2 regions of the Salinicoccus sp. ID82-1 genome follow, and region 2 is predicted to be linked to the other one. Evidence: predicted binding sites of a transcription regulator. Region 2 holds the regulator's gene; the other holds the start of a gene.
What was found. Region 2 encodes Rex, which represses fermentation and respiration genes when NADH is low (regulators of the CRP and FNR family bind a similar motif). Its sites were predicted from a motif close to TTGTGAAATATTTCACAA; they were not measured.

Region 1: a site for Rex is predicted at 5,433-5,450, ahead of ric (iron-sulfur cluster repair di-iron protein). Genes of this name have one in related genera too.

Annotation. Positions count from the first base shown of each region.
Region 1 is NZ_JAGFLY010000001.1:77,846-85,477, forward strand. It holds gene J4760_RS00400 (FecCD family ABC transporter permease) at 1-368, opposite strand, end outside; gene J4760_RS00405 (FecCD family ABC transporter permease) at 365-1,348, opposite strand; gene J4760_RS00410 (iron-siderophore ABC transporter substrate-binding protein) at 1,395-2,489, opposite strand; gene J4760_RS00415 (DUF1028 domain-containing protein) at 2,778-3,440, opposite strand; gene J4760_RS00420 (glucose 1-dehydrogenase) at 3,598-4,380, shown strand; gene J4760_RS00425 (PPK2 family polyphosphate kinase) at 4,449-5,309, opposite strand; gene ric (iron-sulfur cluster repair di-iron protein) at 5,486-6,178, shown strand; gene J4760_RS00435 (hypothetical protein) at 6,240-6,398, shown strand; gene J4760_RS00440 (hypothetical protein) at 6,433-6,774, opposite strand; gene J4760_RS00445 (hypothetical protein) at 6,829-7,326, opposite strand; gene J4760_RS00450 (helix-turn-helix transcriptional regulator) at 7,350-7,529, opposite strand.
Region 2 is NZ_JAGFLY010000005.1:3,688-11,319, forward strand. It holds gene J4760_RS11440 (ABC-F family ATP-binding cassette domain-containing protein) at 1-1,152, opposite strand, end outside; gene J4760_RS11445 (redox-sensing transcriptional repressor Rex) at 1,290-1,922, shown strand; gene J4760_RS11450 (twin-arginine translocase TatA/TatE family subunit) at 1,963-2,199, shown strand; gene tatC (twin-arginine translocase subunit TatC) at 2,254-3,015, shown strand; gene J4760_RS11460 (glycoside hydrolase family 32 protein) at 3,028-4,497, shown strand; gene J4760_RS11465 (MurR/RpiR family transcriptional regulator) at 4,610-5,446, shown strand; gene J4760_RS11470 (hypothetical protein) at 5,667-6,752, shown strand; gene J4760_RS11475 (M3 family oligoendopeptidase) at 6,791-7,632, opposite strand, start outside.

The sequences.
Region 1 (7,632 bases), on a different contig from region 2:
AGTATGACAATGCAGAATACTGCCGCCATGCTGGCACCGGTAGTGATGCCGAGTACGTTCGGATTAGCGAGCGGGTTGCGCAGCATCGTCTGGAATACATCACCCGCGATGCCGAATGCAAATCCGACGAGTATGGCGGCAAGCATTCTAGGGAGTCGCAGCGTTGTTACTGTAAAAGACACACCCTCGATGGATTCACCAAACAATGCCCGGATAACTTCGCCGACCGGATGGATGGTATTGCCAAGCATCAGCATCATTATCGAGAGTGCCAGTGTCATGATCGTCAGCAGTCCGGTGACAATCAAACAGCGGCGCTGTCGCTTTCGTCTGCCTGCTTTGATCAGTGTAATGGTGTCGTGTGTCATAATGTACCTACTTTCGACCGGATGGCGAGCGCAATAAGCAATGGCGCACCGACAAATGCAGTGACCACGCCGACTTCAAGCTCGCCCGGACTGCCGAGTATTCTGCCGAGCACATCGGAGGTGGTCAATATGACACCGCCGAGCAGCGCAGATCCGGGAATGACCATTCTGAGGTCCGGTCCCAAAATCAGCCTGACAAGGTGTGTCGACAGCAGCCCGATGAATCCGATCGGTCCGGCCAGTGCGGTTGCCGCACCACACAGTATCACGGCCCCGAGTGACGAAACGAGCCGGATCAGGCCGGTGCGCACACCGAGTCCTCTTGCCGCTTCATCCCCGAGCGCCATCGCATTCAGTGCAGGCGAACAGATGACTGCGATGATGATGCCGAACAAGAGGAACGGGGAGAACAATACGATGTTATCCCAGCTGCCCGATCCGACACTGCCGACTTGCCAGAAGCGGAACTGGTCCATGACGTGTGAGCGGGGAATCATGACTGCCGTCACCAGGGAAGACAGCGCGGCACTTGTCGCCGCACCTGCCAGCACAAGTTTCAGAGGCGTTGCGCCATTTTTCCCGAGTGATCCGATACCGAATACGAAAACAGCAGTGATGATTGCTCCTGCCAAAGCAAACCACATGTAGCTCGCTGCACTGCTGATGTTGAAATATGCAATGCCAGAGACGATGAAAAGTGAGGCGCCCGTATTGACGCCGAGTATGCTCGGGTCGGCAATCGGATTGCGGGTCACTGACTGCATCAACGCCCCGGAAACGCCAAGTGCCGCCCCACATAGCAGGGCGAACACTGTTCTTGCGATTCTTTTTCTGACGAGATTTGCTTCATATGTTTCCACCGATGGATTGAACAGGCCATCCACCAATCCGTCCATGCCTACCATGCGCGAGCCGAATGCCAGCGAAGCGGCGGAGGAGAGGACAAGCAGGATGGAAAATATCAATGACCATCTGATCAGGAGTGCGGGAACATGTGTCTTCTGTTTTCGTATCAGTGGGAGGGCGCTACTCGGCCGCCTTGTCAACTGCGTCACCAATCATCTGCAGATACTCATCGATGGTGTATGAGATTGAAAGGGGTGTTGGTGTGCCGGCAGCTACAATTGGAGAATCACTTTCGATGAAGACGACAGAACCACGTTCGATCGCTGGAATCTCACCGAGCAGCGGGTCCGCCTGCAATGTTTCAAGCAGTTCCTGGTTGCCGTATCCGACGAGGATGTCTGCATCGTATAGCGCCTGTGCATTTTCACTGCTCAAGTTGAGTGAGTAGCTTTCCGGATCTTCAATCATGTCAGTGACACTTTCAGGGACTGTCATGCCGAGTTCCTCGAGGAATTTCACTCTTGAATCAGCAGGTGTGTAGATGTGCATCTGGGACAGATCATCTGCAGAGAAGTTCGTCCAGACGACCTGCTTGCCTTCAATCTGCGGATATTCTGCAACTTTTTCCTGAACCATAGCCTCAGTATCTTCAATCAACTGCTGGCCTTCTGCCTCCATGCCCATGCCTTTGGCATTCATCGTCACCTGTTCACGCCATGATGTTGCCCATGCCGCTTCAGGGTATGCAACAACCGATGCAATTTCACTCAGCAGGTCGTAGTCTTCCTGTGTAATGCCGGAGTAGGCTGCAAGGATGACATCCGGATTGGAATCGGAGATGGCTTCAAAATCAAGACCGTCCGTATCCTGGAAGACATTCGGGTCTTCCACACCGAGTTCATCGAGCTTCTCCTTCGTCCAAGGGAGGAGACCGCTGTCATCCTGCACGCCGAAGTTCGCTGCCGAGAAACCGACAGGCTCGACACCCAGAGCAAGCGCAACATCCTGGTTGCCCCATTGGATGGTCGCAACACGCTCAGGCTTTTCTTCGATCACTGTTTCGCCGAATGCATGTTCAACCGTGATTGGATAGATCGCACTTTCCTCAGATGATGCCTCTGTGCTTTCTTCAGTACTTTCTTCATTTGATGCGCTGCCACTGCCTGCTTCCTCAGTGGAGGCTGCCTCTTCCTGGTTGGAGCAACCGACAATGAATACGAAAATCAACGCAGCGATAAGTAGGGGGAGAAATGGTCGTTTACCAAATGTGTGCATTCTATTCTTCCTTTCCGTTCTATAATGGGGCGAAAAGTGCCCTCTGACTGTTGTCCGCCTTGTGATATGTAGCATCTGAAACTTAATTGAAAATGATTCTCATTCCCAATTAACTTTAATCTATAACTTTCCCAATCGTCTGTCAAGGATGAGGAGAAGATCTTAAGGCGAAAGTTTGAATATTTCAGAATAGAAGGCAAATATAGATGTAAAGTGTATTTATATAGAAGGAAAAATAAAAGCCACCATGGAAATGGTGGCGAGTCGTCCAGTACATATTTTGCTATACTACTTGAAATTATGTTTCTTCGGCATGTCCGGGATGAAAGGCAGAAGCTGTTCTTTTGCCACTTCATACACACGCGTCAGTTCCGCTACCGGATCCTCATGCTCATCCACACGGAGATCCACAAGCGGGTAGTCCTCCGTATCGTAGACTTTGAGTGCCGCAGACTGCTTGCCGCGTTTGTCTCCGCCTGCTTTCTGACCTGCCTGCAGTGCACGAAGCAGTCTTTCCGATAATTCCAGGTCGGAATGGATGACAAACGTCCGCTGCATGTCGGTGAGCGTCTTTTCATTTACGAGCATATTGCCGGCAACAACAAAGCCGTCCCCTTCGAAGTGGTTGTAATAGCCTTCACATTCATCACCCGAGAAAGCAGCAGTATTACCATCGGCATCCACAATCGCAAACTGCCTGTACTCCAGGTCCTGTTCTTCAGAAATGATTTTGTTCTTCGCTTCCGCAGCAGTCATCCCGGAGCCGAGGTACCGAAGCCCCCTGATACCGATATACGGATTGACAAATGACTGTGTCGCAATCGCACCCGTTCCAGCCTTTACAAATGGGACCAGCATACCGACAGCCGGCAGTTTTGTTGAGACAGCCACACCCAGTTGCCCCGTTTTCGGACATCTGGCTGTAATGGAGAAAGTATTTAGTTCCAGCATGGATCATCCACCTCTATGTGTTTATTTGATATTCTTCTTATTACCAATCTACACTAGATTGTAACAAGTGCCAATCAGTTTACTTTTTGTAACTTTTGTCCTAACGTAGTAGTTGAAACCGTTTGAATACGGTTACACAACTATAGGAGGTCATACAATGGGAAGATTGCAGGACAAGGTTATTCTGATTACTGGCGGAGCAAGTGGACTTGGACAGGCGGCTGCCATCCAGGCAGCCAAAGAAGGCGCAAAACTGTCACTTGTCGATCTGAATGCAGAAACACTGGAAGAGACACAGAAAATCATCAAGGATAGTGTATCCGATGCAGAAGTGCTGATGATCACCGCTGATGTTTCCGATGAAGCGGCAGTGAGAACTTATGTCGACCAGACGGTATCCGAGTTCGGACGCATTGATGGATTTTTCAACAATGCCGGTATCGAAGGTAAACAGAATCTGACAGAGAACTATGGCAGTGACGAATTCGGCAAAGTCGTCGGCATCAACCTGAACGGCGTATTCTATGGTATGAAGTACGTACTTGAAGTGATGAAGAAGCAGGGCTCAGGATCCATCGTCAACACTGCATCCGTCGGGGGCATCCGCGGTGTCGGCAACCAGTCCGGCTATGCAGCAAGCAAGCACGGTGTCGTCGGTCTGACACGCAACTCCGCAGTGGAGTATGGTGAATTCGGTGTCAGCATCAATGCCATCGCACCGGGTGCCATCATGACAGCCATGGTCGAAGGATCACTGCGTCAGATAGGCGGCGACAACTGGGAGGAAGCCGGCAAGGAATTCGTCAGCGTCAATCCGATGAAACGCTTCGGCAGACCAGAAGAAGTCGCTGCCCTCGTATCCTTCCTGCTCAGTCAGGAATCCCAGTTCATCAATGGTGCAACAATTCCGATCGATGGTGGTCAATCCTATAAATATTAAGCAGTAAACGATGATGCAGATGAAACCCGATTCCAGTTAAGGAGTCGGGTTTCTTATTTTGCTGAGTACTACTCTTTCTCAAGCCTCTTGATATATTCCTCGAGCTTTTCCTTGTCTTCACCGGTCGTTTCTGGATATTTCGGATCAAGCCGCTCCAGCAGATCGAGCATGATCTCGTTCACCAGGCGGCGGCTGTGCCATTCGTCATCTGCTGGCAAGACGAACCATGGCGCGTAATCGGTTGATGTTTCGTTCAGCATATCCTCGAATACTTTCTGATACTCATCCCAGTGCTCCCGCTCTTCAACATCCGAGAAGGAGAATTCCCATTGTTTATCCGGATTTTTCATCCGCTCCAGCAGACGTCTTTTCTGTTCATCCTTAGACATATGAAAGAAGAATTTGACGATATGGAAATTGTTCTGGTAAAGGTATTTCTCAAAATTTCTGATCTGCTCAAAACGGAGGGACCAGATTGTAGTCTCATCTGCACCCTCAGGATAATCTCCTTCGAGCAGAACATCATGGATGCGGGGCGCAATGACTTCCTCATAATGGGAACGGTTCAAAATGCCGACTTCACCGCGCGCCGGCAGGGCGTTATGCAGGCGCCACAAATAATCATGCTTCATTTCCTCTTCAGTCGGCTTGCTCAAAGTCGTCGTCTTCAGACCCTGGGGGTTGAGGTTTACGAATATATGGCTGATCGATTCATCTTTCCCGGCAGCATCCAGCGCCTGCAGCACAACGAGGATTCCGTGCTTCTCCTCGGCATTCATTTTCATATGCAGGTCCTTGAGCTTTTTTACCAATGGGGGGATGATTTCATCTCTGATCTTCTCATTGTCATTCGTCTTATTCTCAGTCGTCGGGTAGTCACTGAGCTTTATTTTTTCATCACCTGTTACTTTGTAATAATTAAGATTCATACCTATCCGCTCCTTTTTAGAGTAGTACCCATAAGGGTTCCAATTAAACGCAGAATACATATGAATCATCTGTCACTAAACGTTCAATAGTTGACATGATCGTTGTGACTAAAAATCAGAATAGTGTGATACATTAAACATGTATAAAAAATATATGTTTAAGTGGGAGTGTTATTATGACAGCAGTCAGTGAAAAGATGTGGGTCAGTGATATCGTCAAGGAAATTCCCAAGAGCGCAGATATATTCAGGAAAAACAGGATCGACTACTGCTGTGGTGGCAGGATGCCGCTGGCAGAAGCGGTGGAAGCACGGGGTCTTGATCTCGAGAGCATGATGGAGAAGATCGATAATATCGATCAGCATGAAGGCGGTGGCATCGATGTGAAATATCTGGATGCGGCAGCCATCATCACCTTTATCCAGAACAGATACCATGAGGAGCTGATGAATGAACTTTCAGCACTGGCACCTTATGTGACGAAACTTGCCAGAAAGCATGGACCGGACGAGCCGCACCTCGTGAGACTTGAGGAAATGTACCGGACGTTGAAAAATGAAATGTTGGCACATACGGAAGATGAGGATAGAAATGTATTTCCGCTGATCATGGAATTCATGAAGGATACGACTTCTGATCTTGTGGAAACAGTGAAACCGCATGTTGAAGGGCTTGAAGCGGACCATGAAGCGGTCGGCGATATTTTGAAGGAGATGCGGGACATCACGGATGATTTCACACCACATGAATCGGCATGTGGCACGTATAGACTTGTATATGCCAGACTGGAAAAGCTTGAGAAGGACACATTGGAGCATGTGCATCTTGAAAATAATGTACTGTTTGAAAGAGTAAGAAAGGCAATCTAGCTTCCATATGATTTGTTGGAATATTCAGGTAATGTTATGATGGTCGAAAGGGGTGTGATGAATGAATAGACACTACACTGGGCGAGAGGACTATTTGATGGAGTATCGCAAAAACGACTACGAACCTTTGCAGCTGAATGTTCAAAGAAAACCCGACACGATCATGGAGTTTGCATTCTGGGGAATGTGGACGCTCATTAAACACCTGATCATCCGTTAGAGAACAAGAAAGGGAAGGCATTCAGCCTTCCCTTTTACTGTGCAGCGGTTTTCTGGTTTCTGCGATACGTAAAAAACGTGCTTGTTATTGCGGTGCCCATCGCAATCCAGAACATGCCTGAACCCGGATGAAAGTCGATATGGGACGTGCCGCCGAACTGATCCAGTACTACGACCAGGGACAGAATGTACATCTCGAAGAGAAGAACAAACTGCCATGACTCCTGTCTTTTTATACCGGTCTCTTTGTATTGGATGTGGTTGGCGATGATATCTGCGATTGCCAATATGATGAGCAGCGCGAAGACGGCTTTCTGGCTTTGCCGGGTGGAGATGGAGAGTCCAGAGAACTGATCCATGATAACCATGAGCGACAAGAAAACGATACTCAACAATGTAAGTATACTGTGAATCCTGATGACATCATCCCCTTATTCCTCTTCCATTTTTCGAAAGCGTCTGACGCGAATTTCTCCTGATATAATATTAACAAAAATCAGAATAATTGTGAATGACAGGATGCTGCTTATGAACATCAGCAGGCTGAATTCAAAACTGCGGGAAACAAGGCTTCTGACGAGCAACTCAGCCAGTGTCATGAAAATGGCGCCGGCAATGGATTCCATAAGGTAGATGCCGAATCGTCCGGCGAAGCGCCCTTTCTTATAAGGCAGTTCCTTTCTTGCGATGGGTGAGTAGATCAGATCATCGGTTTCATTTCTGAATGCGATTACGGAGAAGACAATGAATGACACCATAACAAAATAAAGATCATTCTGAACCATGTTGGTGTCCCAGATTTCCATTGCGACAAGCAGCATGCGGACGATCATATAGCTCCATATGAGCAGCAGGGTGATGAGTGCGGCGTTACCTGCGGATTTCCTTTTACGTTCATCCCCTATGAAACGGTCAAAAAGCTTTTCCATGAAACCCCATCCTTTGTCATTTATTATGAATCCCAAAACAGATCGTCAAGTGTGCAGTCGAGTGTCTTGCATATCCTTATGCACAGGGCGAGCGAAGGATTGTATTCTCCCTTTTCTATCAGGTTGATGGTCTGCCTGCTGACACCTGTTTTCTGTGCCAGGTCCTTCTGGGTGAGATCCAGGGCGGCACGTGCGCTTTTCATTTTCAAATTCTTTGCCAAGAAATCACCTCTTCTTTATAAGTATATTATACCATTCTAAAAGTAAAATATATATTACTTTAATTTATATATAGACGTTATTCGA
Region 2 (7,632 bases):
GATTTCCCCGTCGTGCCGCGGCAGTTCCTTGGCGATCGTCTTTACAAGTGTGGACTTGCCGATACCGTTCGGACCGATGATGGCGAGCCGGTCCCCCTTGTCGACATTCAGACTGATGCCGCTATTCAGTGTCTCCTCATATCCGATGGCGAGCGATTTGATTCTCAGCACATCATTGCCGCTCTCACGCTTTATGTCAAAGGAGAACCGTGCACTTTTGCGGTCGATCATCGGCGTCTCCATACGATCCATATGCTCAAGCTTCTTGCGTCTGCTTTTTGCCATATTGCTCGTGGAGGCTCTCGCTATATTTTTCTCAACAAAGGTCTCAAGCTGCCTGATCTCCTTCTGCTGGTGTTCATATGCTTTCACCTGAAGGCTGAAGTTCTTCTCCTTCTCTTTGACATACTTCGTATAGTTGGTGTGGTAGAGTGTTCCTCTGTGCATCTCCACTTCAAAGATCTTATCCACCGTCCGATCGAGGAAGTAGCGGTCGTGGCTGATGATCGCGATTGCGCCTGTAAAGCTGTTCAGATACTGTTCGAGCCATGCCACCGTCTGCATATCCAGGTGGTTGGTCGGTTCATCGAGCAGCAGCAGGTCGGGCTTCGACAGCAGCATCTGTCCGAGCGCGAGCCGTGTCTTCTGACCACCTGAGAACGCATCGACATTGCGATCAAGATCACTGCCGGAAAAGTTGAGGCCGGTGAGCACGGTCTTGATCTGGGCATCGATCGTGTAGCCGCCCTTTGATTCGAAAGTGTTCTGCAGCCGATCGTATTTTTCCAGCTGGTCGCTGTATGCCGGATCCTCGTAGTCATGTGCTGCCAGCCATGCGGTGGTGGCATTCATCTCCTCCTGGGTGCGCAGCAGCCCGGCAAAGGGCCGCATCATTTCATCACGGACGGTCTGGGATGACTCCAGTGTCATCTGCTGGGTGAGATAGCCGATCGCGATGCCTTTCGGCGTCGTGATCCGGCCGTCCTCGACACCGAGTTCACCCGCCATCATCTTCATCAGCGTCGTCTTGCCGGCGCCATTCTTGCCGACGATGCCGACGGTTTCACCTTTTTTTATTTCAAGATTTATATTTGAAAAAATCCGGTCTGTACCGAAAGATTTCCCTACATTTCCTAATTGCATTACTATCATATGAATTCCCCCACTTCATTCAATTTTACAACAAACAAGTCAAAAAAACGATGAAATTAAGTGACAATGACTACACTACGAAAATGGAGATATGCTATAATATACCGACAGAGTGCAATAGAAGAGGTGTGGGACATTTGAACAGTAAAAAGAAAATCCCAAACGCAACAATGAAACGTCTCCCTTTATACTATAGATTTTTCAAAAATGCCGAGAAGACCAGTGTAGACAGAGTTTCCTCAAGGGAAATCAGCGAAGCACTGGATATCGATTCAGCCACAATCCGGAGAGACTTCTCCTATTTTGGTGAACTTGGCAGGAAGGGCTACGGCTACAACGTCAAGAGCCTATTGAATTTCTTCATGGAGCATATCCAGGGTAATGAAGTGAGAAATGTGGCAATCATTGGAGCGGGCAACCTGGGCAGTGCATTATTAAACTACAAATTCAGCAGCATAAATGATAGAATGAATGTGGTAGCTGCTTTTGATAGTAATGCTCAGATTGTCGGGACATCCATCAATGGCACGACAGTATATCATTCGGATGAGCTTGAGGATCTGATCAGTAGACATAGCATAGATGTTGCGATACTCACGCTGCCGGCAGAAGTCAGCCAGGATATGGCTGAACGTCTGGTGGAAGCTGGCATCAAAGGCATACTCAACTTCACACCGATCAGATTGAATGTAAGTGATGAAATCTATGTCCATAATATAGATTTGAGCGTTGAATTGCAGGCACTATTCTTTTATATGAAACATATCTAGGAGGGATACTATGCTCGAAACATTAATGCCGGTGACACTGATGGCAGTAGGCCCGACAAGTATGATCGTAATTGCTGTTGTAGCATTGATCATATTTGGACCTAAAAAATTGCCGCAGTTCGGACGCGCGATGGGTTCCACTTTAAGAGAGTTTAAAGATGCAACCAAAGGTCTCGCCACTGACGACGATGACGACGAAGACGACAACGATAGAAAGAAACAACCGAAGAAAATCGAAACAGTCGAAGTCGAAAAAGTTGAAGAAACTAAAGCATAAAGGTATGAAGAGGTGGCGGAAGCCACCTTTTTTTTAAAGAGGTGAAAATGAAGTATGAACGACTCGGAAAAAAGGGAGATCACCGAGCATCTGGATGAATTGAGGAAGCGGCTGCTGATTGTCATGTACTTTTTTGTCGGCGCCCTGGTCATCGGATTCTTCCTGTCCAAACCACTGATCTACCAGATGCAGAATGCACCGTGGACGGAGACGATCCAGATGCACGCATTCCAGGTGACCGATCCCCTGAAGATATACCTGATGATCATCATTGTCATCGGATTTGTCATCGTGCTGCCGGCGATACTCTACCAGCTCTGGGCATTTGTCTCCCCGGGGCTGTACAGTAACGAAAGAAAGCTTACTTTGGGCTACATACCGATTGTCATGGTACTCATGCTGCTCGGTATGGCTTTTGGCTACTTTATTCTTGTACCCTATATCATCCAGTTCACTTTTGAACTGTCCGAGGAGATGGGGATTGAGAACACCATCGGAATCAACCAGTATTTCGGCTTCCTGTTCAGGACGGTACTGCCGTTCGGTGTCATATTCCAGATGCCGATTCTTGTACTTTTCCTGACGCAGCTCGGCCTTTTGACACCGGCATTTCTCAAGCAGAACAGGAAATACGCCTATTTCATCCTGCTGGTGGTTGCGGCACTCGTTGCACCGCCGGATGTAATGACACATATACTGCTTACCATACCGATGATCATTCTTTATGAAATCAGCATCTACATTTCCAAAATCGGCTATCGCAGACATCTGAAAGCAGAGCAGAAAGCATTAGAAGAATCATTGGATTCCGACTAGGGGGTATTCCAGGTGAAATTCGATCCGGATGCCAGAGCATCTCTGGCGCTTGATGGCAGCAGTGAAAAATGGACAGGCCAGATTGACAGGACACAGGAGAGCCCATGGCGGCAGAAGTATCATATCCAGCCGCCTGCAGGCAGCATGGATGCGCTTGATGGCTTCATATACCATGAAGGCAAATATCACATCCTGTACCAGTGGGCGCCCTTCTGGACAGAGGGCAGAAAGTATCTGTACCACGTCGTATCGGATGATCTTGCCATCTATCATAATCGCGGAATAGTCGATGCATTACCGGACGGAGCCGATTCAGGCTCCGCTTCTGTAATGGATGGTATGCACGTGTATCATACAGTGATGGACGGCGGCATACCACTCCAGCAGCATACGGCATTCAGAGAAGAAGCGGGGCATCTCCGTCCATATCGGACATCACCCATCATAAAAGGTGCGCCGAAAGGCTATGGACCGATTGTGAAAGATCCGAAAGTGTGGAAAGAAAATGGAAGATATTGTATGATAATGGGGGCGGCTACCCAGGATGACTTCGGCCGTGTGCTCTATTTTACCGGCACGGGCACTGAAGCATTCGATTACATAGGCGAACTTGAAACTGAGCTGGATCAGTTCGGTTTCATGTGGGAGTCACCCGAGCTGTTTGAACTGGATGGGCACCATGTCCTCATGTTCTGTCCGCAAGGACTCGACAAGTATCAGCACAGCTACTGGAACATCTACCAGTCCGGCTATATCCTCGGCAGTGCGGACCTCGACAAGCGGGTGATGTCGCATGGCGACTTTCATGAACTGGATCAGGGTTTCGACTTCTATGCGCCAAAGACGACGTGTGACGCTTTTGGCAACCGTTACATCATCGGATGGATGGGGATGAAGGAGACGGTCTACCCGACAGATGGCGCATGGTCCCACTGCCTGACGCTGCCCCGCAGGCTGTCCATCGAAAATGGTGTTCTGAAGCAGCGGCCTGCAGCGGCCCTGGCAGATCTGAGAACGGATGAAATGACGGCAGAAGGCTATTTCGATCATCGTCCGAAGAAGATGAAGGACTTCTATGGGGACAGCTATGAGCTGACGATGGATGTACTTGAAAATTCGGCGACACAGATATACATCAATCTGAGAGTGAGCAGACGGGAGCAGACGAGCCTGATCTATGATGCAACTGCAGGCACGCTCACCCTTGATACGACTTTCAGCGGCGAAATGCCGGAAAATGTCGATGGGACTGTGAGGACGGCGAAGCTCGATGCACCCCTTTCCAAACTCCGGATATTCGTTGATGTTTCAAGTGTTGAAATTTTCATCAATGACGGAGCGGCTGTCATGACAGCACGCATATTCCCTTCGGAAAAGGCGAGAGGCGTGGAATTATCCACAGAAATGGGCAGCTGTCATGTCAGAATGTTCCGTTACGAAATGCAGCCGCTGGCGTCCAATCCGATCATCCATATGAAATAGAGGAACCGGATTTCAGAATTTGCACATAATATTGTTTCAATTCCGCTTATAATCGATTGAGTATTCTGTTATTATAAACTTACATACGGTAAGGGTGAGAGGAGAAGTGGATATGTTTTCGGTACTGAGTCAGATTCGCAAACGTTATGAATATATGACACCTGTAGAGCAGCGGATTGCAAATTTCATGTTGGACAATCCTGCCAAAGTCATCAATATGCCTGTCAAGGACATCGCAAGAAACAGTGATACAAGCGATGCAGCCATTGTCAGATTCTCGAAGAGAATCGGGCTTGCAGGTATTAAAGAGCTGAAAGTCGAACTCGCCAAGGAGCTCCATACACTTGAAAAGGAAAATATATCAAGGGTCATCGATCTCGAGCATGATACCCATAAGGATATTTTCGATAAGGTGTTCAAAAATACGATACAGGCGCTCTACAACACGGAAAAGATCGTCAATCGGGACACCATGAAGGAAGCGGCACAGCTTTTCGCCAAGTCCGACAACACGTTCATATTTGGACTTGGAGACTCCGCCAATGTCGGGAATGAACTGGAGCAGAAGCTACATAGAGTCAATATCAATGCTTTCTTCACTTCGGACAAGTACCTCTGCATGACCCGGCTGTCGAATGCCAAGGAAAATGATGTCCTGTTCCTCATCACCCTGTCCGGCAAGACCAAGGAAGTCGTCGAAGTAGTGAAACTTGCAAAGAAGCTTGGGGTCAAGACCGTCATACTGACACAGAACCACGCTTCCATAGCGAAGCGCAATGCCGATATCGCAATAGAAATCACCGAGGAAGAAACAAACATACAATATATGAACATGACAAGCCGGGTGGCCCAGCTCGTGATCTGTGATGTCCTGTTCTTCTATATTTGCCGGGAACTTGGTTCCTCGGCGTATGAGACCATCATCAAAACCTACGATGTCACCCACTGATCTCCTTTCAAAGTGAAAGGAGATTTTTTTTATTCCATGTAAATATTTCTGATACAAAGTTACCTTTTTGAAACATTACTGAAATATTTCCCAGTAATAAGGCACCAGTATTAAGGTTATGTAACAACTCGGATATTCGGTGGATACCCCCGTGTCATTCTAATATAATGATGATTATTGAAAGTGACTAAAAATGGTAAAGCCTGATGGGGGAGTCATATTGAAAAATAAAATCATGAAGAGTAGTATCGCATCCCTGTTGATCGCATCTACCATATTCATAACCGATATAGACGCAGTAGTCCATGCAGAAGAGCCGGAGGCAGCGGAGACTTCGGAAACAGTCGTTACGAACGAAAACGTACAGATGGAAAATAGTGAGGAAGCACCAGCAGAAAGCACAGAGATGCCGGTTGCGGAGGAAGAGACTACTGAACCATCAGCAGAAGCGGTGGAGGAGGACGTTCTTGTCAGTTCCACGCCGGAAAATACGGATGAAGATCAGATCCGTGAAGCGGCAATCGAAGCGCATAGTGAAAATGATGAAAGTGATGAGGCACCGCCTGCATTGCATGAAAGCCAGGAGAGCGATGCACCTGCCGAGCCATCTTCAGAACAGCCGGAAACGCCACCTCTCCCAACGGAAGAGGAAAGCACCGTCGCACCGGAGCCGACTGAAGAGGCGACGAGTGAACCGGTCACTGAAGAAGCGCCGACGACGGAACCGACTGAAGAAGCGCCGACAGCCGAGGAGACGATTGAAGAGACGAACCAGCCTCCGACAGTCGAAGTACCCGTTCAGGAAAGTGAAGAACCTGCAGCGGATGAGCCGGTCATGGAACCAGTGGAACCTTCAGTGGAAGTGCCGGCACAAGAACCTGAAAAGGATGACAATGGTTTTGTGCCGTATCCGGAAGCCCCTGAAGCGGAGCATACCTCTGTGGATCCGGAACCATCCGAACCACCGGCTGCTGAAAAGAAGAAATATTTCCGATACGACTATGGCAATATTCTGGAAGGCATATCGCTCAGACCCGGTGCATCAGAAACGGAGCTCGGTCTTCTGGATAAGCGGGTCAATCGCCTGATGTCGGCGCGGATCATGGAAGAATCAGAAGTGGATGAAGCAGTCATATATGAAATAGAGGAAAAAGTAAAGAACGAAGAAGGGGTAACTGCTTCAACCTCACGTGAGGAACTGCCAAATACGGGCGAGACGACCTACACTTTCCTATACGGAACTGTACTATTCATTTCAGGTGGCATACTGCTCTGTATCATGAGGAAACCGAAGCACAATAAATAGACATGGAAATGCCCCATTCAATGAATGGGGCATTTCTTCTATAGTACTTTATCGTCGATTGAATTCAGGTAGCTTTTGACTTCTTCCACTACGGATTCGAGGCATCCGTCTTCAAACGGAGAGGTCAGGTTGGCTGATTGTGCCAAGGCATTGAATGGCAGTGAGCCACCAAGCTTGCATAGTTTGACATAGTCCGCCCATGCCGCTTCGAAGTCTTCATTTGCACGCTTCCAGAACTGTAGCGCACAAACCTGCGCGAGCGTATAGTCGATATAGTAGAACGGTACACCGAATACGTGGCCCTGCCTGTGCCAGAATGCACCGCTTGAAAGCGGCTCGATACCATCGTAGTCACGGTGCGGCAGATACTTGTCCTCAAGTTTCTGCCACTCCTGACGACGCTGCTCTGGTGTGAGCTCCGGATTTTCGTAGACTACATGCTGGAACTCGTCTATGGCGACACCATAGGGCAGGAAGGAGATATTGTCCGCCATGTGCGTGAACTTGAACTTGTCCGTATCCTCCTTGAAGAACAGATTCATCCAAGGGTAGGTGAAGTACTCCATGCTCATTGAATGGATCTCTGCCGCTTCCAGTGTCGGGAACTGGTATTCCGGCACTTCGAATCCTCTCGACATATAGCTCTGGAACGCATGGCCGGCCTCATGGGTCAGTACAGTCACATCGTCCAGCGTGCCATTGAAGTTCGAGAAGATGAACGGGGATGCATGGTTCGGAATGAATGTGCAGTATCCGCCGCCCTCCTTGCCTTTCTTGGCTTCCACATCAAACAGTTCGCGTTCTCTCATGAATGTATAGAATTCGTCCGTTTCAGGAGACAGCTCACTGTACATCTTCGCACCATTCTCAAGGATTTCCT